2 regions of the Ligilactobacillus animalis genome follow, and region 2 is predicted to be linked to the other one. Evidence: predicted binding sites of a transcription regulator. Region 2 holds the regulator's gene; the other holds the start of a gene.
The links. Region 2 encodes HrcA, which represses chaperone genes, less so after heat shock. Its sites were predicted from a motif close to TTAGCACTCNNNNNNNNNGAGTGCTAA; they were not measured.
Positions count from the first base shown of each region.

Region 1: a site for HrcA is predicted at 1,715-1,741, ahead of groES (co-chaperone GroES). Genes of this name have one in related genera too.

Region 1 covers NZ_CP047141.1:1,271,700-1,275,129, forward strand. Annotated here, with positions in the region: gene groL (chaperonin GroEL) at 1-1,361, opposite strand, end outside; gene groES (co-chaperone GroES) at 1,408-1,692, opposite strand; gene GSR62_RS06235 (CPBP family intramembrane glutamic endopeptidase) at 1,901-2,539, shown strand; gene GSR62_RS06240 (redox-sensing transcriptional repressor Rex) at 2,578-3,207, opposite strand; gene GSR62_RS06245 (ABC-F family ATP-binding cassette domain-containing protein) at 3,377-3,430, shown strand, end outside.
Region 2 covers NZ_CP047141.1:1,082,663-1,086,092, forward strand. Annotated here, with positions in the region: gene dnaK (molecular chaperone DnaK) at 1-741, opposite strand, end outside; gene grpE (nucleotide exchange factor GrpE) at 765-1,340, opposite strand; gene hrcA (heat-inducible transcriptional repressor HrcA) at 1,370-2,398, opposite strand; gene ribF (riboflavin biosynthesis protein RibF) at 2,487-3,430, opposite strand, start outside.

The DNA of each region.
Region 1 (3,430 bases), 190 kb from region 2:
TTGATCGCGATTTGACGAACTGGTTCTTCAAGCGCACGTTTAACGATGTTGATACCTGTTTGTACATCGCCAGCTTCACTCAAAGCAGCGACATCATCGATCACATCGATCAAAGCTGTACCACCACCAGGAACAAAGCCTTCTTCGACCGCTGCACGTGTAGCATTCAAAGCGTCTTCGATCCGGTATTTGCGTTCTTTTAATTCAGTTTCAGTAGCAGCCCCGACTTTGATAACGGCTACCCCACCAGCTAATTTAGCCAAACGTTCTTGGAGTTTTTCTTTATCAAATTCAGAAGTCGTTTCAGCGATCTGTTTTTTGAGTTGTTCAACACGTTCAGCGATCTGTGCTTTATCGCCAGCGCCTTCGACGATCGTTGTGTTTTCTTTTGTAACTGTTACACGACCAGCTGTCCCTAATTGATCTAAGGTCGTGTCCTTCAATTGGAGACCAAGATCATCTGTGATCACAGTTGCACCAGTTAAAACAGCGATATCTTGTAACATTTCTTTACGACGATCACCAAAACCTGGAGCTTTAACAGCTACCACGTTGAATGTCCCACGGATCTTGTTCAAAACAAGTGTTGGCAAGGCTTCACCATCAACATCGTCAGCAATGATCAACAATGGACGACCTTGTTCAACGATGGATTGTAACAATGGCAAAACTTCTTGGATGTTAGAGATCTTCTTATCAGTTACCAAAATGTATGGATTTTCAAGATCTGCTTCCATCTTGTCATTGTCAGTTACCATGTATTGAGAAAGGTAACCACGATCAAATTGCATACCTTCAACAACATCTAATGAAGTATCGATCCCTTTAGATTCTTCGATCGTGATCACACCGTCGTTACCGACCTTTTCCATGGCATCAGCTATCAATTTACCAACTTCTTCATTAGCCGAAGAAATAGATGCGATCTGAGCAATATCGCTCTTAGATTCAACTTTATGTGACATCTTGTGCAAAGCATCTACTGCAGCTTTAGTAGCCAACTCGATACCACGACGGATACCTACTGGATTAGCACCAGCAGTCACATTTTTCATTCCTTCGTTAACGATCGATTGTGTCAAAACAGTAGCTGTTGTGGTACCGTCACCCGCAATATCATTAGTCTTTGAAGCTACTTCGGCTACTAGCTTAGCACCCATATTTTCAAAATGATCTTCTAATTCGATTGCCTTAGCGATCGTTACCCCATCATTTGTGATCGTTGGAGTACCGTATGATTGTTCCAAAACAACATTACGTCCCTTAGGACCGATCGTTGATTTTACAGTATCAGCTAACTTATCTACACCAGCAAGCATCTTTGCGCGTGCATCTTCTGAAAACTTGATTTCTTTTGCCATTTCTAATTCACCTCATACGAATTAAGTTCAATGTTTACTTATATATTTATTCCACAACGGCAAGAATATCTTTTTCGTGCATTACTAAATATTCTTGACCTTCAAATTCAACTTGAGCACCGGCGTACTTGTCAAAAACGACAACATCGCCGACTTTAAGTGTCATTTCTAATTTCTTGCCATCATCAAGGATACGTCCCGTACCAACAGCAACAACTTTAGCTGTTTGTGGTTTTTCTTTAGCACCGCCGGCTAAGACGATCCCACCCACAGTTTTTTCTTCTTCTTTTTCGACCTCTAAAATTACGCGATCTCCTAATGGTTTAAGCACGTTATATCCCTCCAAATTCTTTTTAGCACTCTAACAACTTGAGTGCTAATCGATTACAACTATTACTATACTAACTTTACTTTTAAATTGCAAGCATTTTATCACTCGCACCTTAAGAGTGCTAAAATATTTTTGAAATTAGTTTGAATAAATAGCGTTAAAAACATATAATCTAACTATTGAAACTTTATAGTTAGGACCTTTATCGATGAAAAAACAGTTACAGTTAAATTCACTTGTCATCTTAAGTATCTATTGTAGCACAATGACTTTGGCGCCTTTATTATGGGTGATCTTCAAAAATGCTTGGTATTATCCAGCCGTGACCGTTTTGAATCTCATCGGTTGCGGGACGCTGCTCTACTTAGCGCACGAGTTTCCTTTCAAGGATCGTTTTTTGCGCACCCCAAAAAAGCTTGCACTTCGCCAAGAAATCTATTACATTATTTTTGGTACACTAGCGCTCGTTTTGTTGCAATGGCTCAGTTCGTATATCGAGATCAAATTTCTTGGACAGCCTAGTTATTCAGCTAATACCGGTTATCTTTTGACAGTCCTTGCCAAATATCCATATTATTTAGTAAACATCGTCATCTTTGCACCGATCATGGAAGAATTTGTTTTTCGCAAAGTCTTGTTTGCTGATCTTGGCTCTGTGATCGACCCGATCGGTGCGGCACTGGCCTCGAGTCTACTCTTTAGTTTGGCTCATCAAGACGGACATTATTTGACTTATGCCGGGATCGGACTAGTGCTTTGCTTGCTATATGCTAGAACAGGCCGTTTATGCATTCCGATCTTAGCCCATAGTTTAATGAATTTGCTTATTATTTTAAGTGCTTGGTAACAAAAAAGGATGTGTGCACCACACATCCTTTTTCATAGTTATTCAAAGTATTGTAAAAAATAGATCAAAGTCTGCAATTCATTAGTCAGATCAACATTTTGGACGCGAACATCTTTAGGGACCGTGATCCGCAATGGGGTAAAGTTCAAGATCCCCTTGATCCCAGCTGCAACTAATTCATCCGTCACGGCCTGAGCTTTATCAGCTGGAACAGTCAGGATCGCGATCTCTATTTGTTGCAATTGCAGTTGCTCTTGCATATCTTCCATCGGATAAACTGGGATCCCACTTTGGATCAATCCCGTGATCTTAGGGTCAATATCAAAAGCCGCACTGATCCGCGCGTTATTGCTCTTGTGAAAGTTATAATTCAATAGGGCGTGGCCTAGATTACCCACCCCGATCAAAGCTACATTATTTAATTTATCTTGACGTAGTGTTTTTTTGAAAAATGCTTGTAAGCTGGCGATATCATAACCATAGCCACGCTTGCCTAAAGCACCAAAATATGAGAGATCACGTCGGATCGTTGCTGGATCGATCTTAACAGCTTCAGCTAATTCAGTCGAAGAGACATGCTCCTTACCAGCATCCGCTAAAATATTGAGATAGCGGTAATAGATCGGCAAACGTTTTGCCGTTGCCTTAGGAATATTTGGGGTCACCATCTAGTTTCTCCTCTCAGATTACTCAATATGATAAATTTTAGCATAACAACTGTACTAAAAAAATTAAAAAATTGTAAATTAATTCACAATATAACTAATAATTACTGTTTTAGCGCAGTTTTAATTTTTTAACTTTGTGAAACGACTAATTACTCAAGTAGGTGAAAAAATGATTTTATTACAAGCACAACAAGTCGCGCGCCATTTTGGGGCGGATGTCTTG
Region 2 (3,430 bases):
TACACCAGAAAGGTCTTTCTTAGCTTTTTCAGCAGCATCTTTGAGACGTTGCATTGCCATCTTATCAGTTGAAAGATCGATACCATGTTCTTTCTTGAATTCTGCAACTAACCAATCGATGATCTTGTTATCAAAGTCATCCCCACCAAGGTTTGTATCACCGTTTGTGGAAAGTACTTGGAAGACACCATCGCCAAGTTCAAGGATGGAAACGTCAAATGTACCACCACCAAGGTCAAAGACTAAAACTTTTTCATCTTTGTCTTGCTTGTCCAAACCGTAAGCTAAAGCAGCTGCGGTTGGTTCGTTGACGATACGTTCAACTTTCAAACCAGCGATCTTACCAGCATCTTTAGTAGCTTGACGTTGTGAGTCATTGAAGTAAGCTGGAACTGTGATAACAGCTTGAGTAACTTCTTCACCTAAGTAGCTTTCAGCATATTCTTTGATGTATTGCAAGATCATTGCTGAAATTTCTTGTGGTGTGTATTCTTTACCTTCAATATCTACTGTATAACCTGCTTCACCCATGTGACGTTTGATCGAGCTGATCGTATTTGGGTTAGTGATTGCTTGACGTTTAGCCACTTCACCGACTTGAGTTTCACCGTTTTTAAATGAAACAACAGATGGAGTTGTCCGGTTACCTTCTGGATTTGTAATAATTTTTGCTTCTTTACCTTCAAGAACAGCAACTGCTGAGTTAGTTGTCCCAAGGTCAATACCAATGATTTTTGACATTAAAAATTCACCCTTTTACAAAATTATTGTGCGACAACGACCATTGCTGGACGTAAGACGCGATCTTTTAACATATAGCCCTCTTGTAAGACTTGGACGATCGTTTCAGGCGTTTGCCCTTCTTCGACCGGTACTGACTTGACCGCTTGATGTTTCGTCGGATCAAATTCTTCACCTAACGAAGCGATCCTCGTCACGTCATTACTTTGCAAGGCCTTATCGAGATCTCTTGCAACGATCTCGATCCCTTGCTTGAGCTGTTTAGAACCAACATCTTCAACTTCTGTTTGCAAGGCACGTGTCAAGTTATCAACAACTGGTAAAATATCACGTGCTAGATCTTGTCCTTCATAACGAAGAAGTTGTTCTTGTTCTTTTTTTAAACGCTTAGTCATATTCGCCATTTCCGCTTCTGAACGGTAGTAGCGATCTTCTAATTCATCATATTTTTTTTGCAGTTCAGCTAACTGATCAGTCAAAGCTGTGACTTCATCGACAGCTTCTTCTTTCTTTGGATCATCCACTGAATCATTCTTTACTTCAGTTTCATCCGGTGCTGTTTGCTCTGCTGCAGCATTTTTGATCTCTTCTTCTGCCACATCAACACCCCTTTTCTTATAAAATTAATTTAAAACTTTTGATAATAATCGTTTATCCTCTTAGTTAGTTCATCACGGAAAACCGTGATCAGACCAATCATCTTTGAATATGGCATATTTGTCGGACCTAGGATCGCGATCGTCCCCTGTCCATGGTTGCCGTCATCAAAAGTAGCAGAGATCAAGCTATAATTTTGTAGCAAAGTGCTTGGTAGTTCATCACCTAACTTGACGGAGATCCCATCTTTAGATGAGTCCACCAAACTGCCGATCCCTTGAGTATGATCAACTAGAGAATATAGCGACTTTATCTGTTCAAGTGAGGCATCTTTGGAAAAATCCAAAAGATTCATCTTCCCCCCTACATAAACCTGTTCCTTAGCTACACGGTTCAAGATATTACCAAAAACATCAATGAAACCAGCCGGTTGATGTAAGTAACGGTTCAAAAGGGGCAAACATTCATTAAGCCTGACGATCACCTGTCTCAGTGGTAGACCAACGACTTTATCATTGATCAGACGGATAACAGCTTCGAGTTCACTGCCACTTATCCCACTTGGCATCGTAAAAGTCTGACTCTCAACGGTACCGTCACTTGTTACCAAAATCACCATTACCTGTTGATTGCCAAGCTCTACAATTCTAAAACCTTCTAAGCGTAGATCTTTAGCTTCAGGTTTGAGCGAAATGGCAGTATAACTTGTCAAATCGGATAAGATCTTAGCTGAAGTAGCTAGGATCTCATCGATCTTCTGAAATTCATTTCCAAAAGAGTTGCGAATATCATGCAAAGCATCACGATCAAGCTCGCTAGGTTTCATCAAATTATCGACATAATATCGATACCCCTTAAGTGAAGGGATCCGCCCCGAACTTGAATGCTCCTTTGCAATATATCCTTGCTGTTCGAGAACCGCCATCTCATTGCGAATGGTCGCTGAACTCACATGGACCGGTAATTGTTGTTGTAAAGTCTTCGATCCGATCGGCTGACCCGCTTCTGTATAGTTGCGGATCACGGCTTCAAGGATCAATAACTGTCGCTCACTCAACACTACGATCACCTCTTTTAGCACTTAACACTATGGAGTGCTAAGTCAATTATTAATATACACAACTCTTAGCAATCTGTCAAGCAGAGTGCTAATTTTCATTTTGAACATTGAGTAATGCTTCAGAATGCCGTTTATCATCCTCTAATTGTACGACTAATTCAGCGATACTATTAAATTTCACCATCGGACGCAGATAATTTTTCCAATAGACCGTTACTTTTTTGCCATAGACCATCGCCGAAAAATCAAAGAGATTTACTTCTAATGTCTTAGCTAGATCAGCACCAAAAGTTTCATTATGACCGATCGAAGCCATCCCTTGATATCGTTTGCCATCCAATTCTACTTCAACAGCATAGACTCCCACTGCTGGCAATTGTTTAGCAAGACTCGTTTCGATGTTCAAAGTTGGAAAACCTATCTGGCGCCCGCGTTCAAAACCATGCACCACCGTCCCAGTCGTTTGGTAATCATAGCCTAAATAGTGGGCTGCAAGTCCGACTTTGCCACTCGCCAAAGCTTCCCTGATCCCAGTCGAACCAACTTTTTCATCTTCTTTTAGTAACTCGACAGTCTGGATCTCGAATCTATTTTTAGCATATTTAGGTAGATTTTTCATATTAGCGACCGTATGGGGACCATAAGTGTAATCACTGCCGGCTGTGATCCCTACCGCATTTAACCCCACGACATATTTATCGATAAATTCTTGAGGTTTTAAATAAGCAAGTTTTTCGTCAAATTTGACCACATAAGCAATATCTGCGCCAAATTTTTCAAATAGCGCTAATTTTTCGGTGATCGTCGTCAAATATTGGATCGTTTGTGGATCACGTTGCTGGAAAATAGCGCTGGGATGCCGATCAAAAGTCATCACTGCTAGCTTAGCACCCATTTTTTGAGCTTGCTGTTTAGCTGCTTTGATCACAGCTTGATGTCCGCGATGGACCCCATCAAAAAAGCCTAGTGCTAAGACGATCTTTCCCGGATAGATCTCACTTTTAGCATACGGTTCAGCTAATTCAATAACTT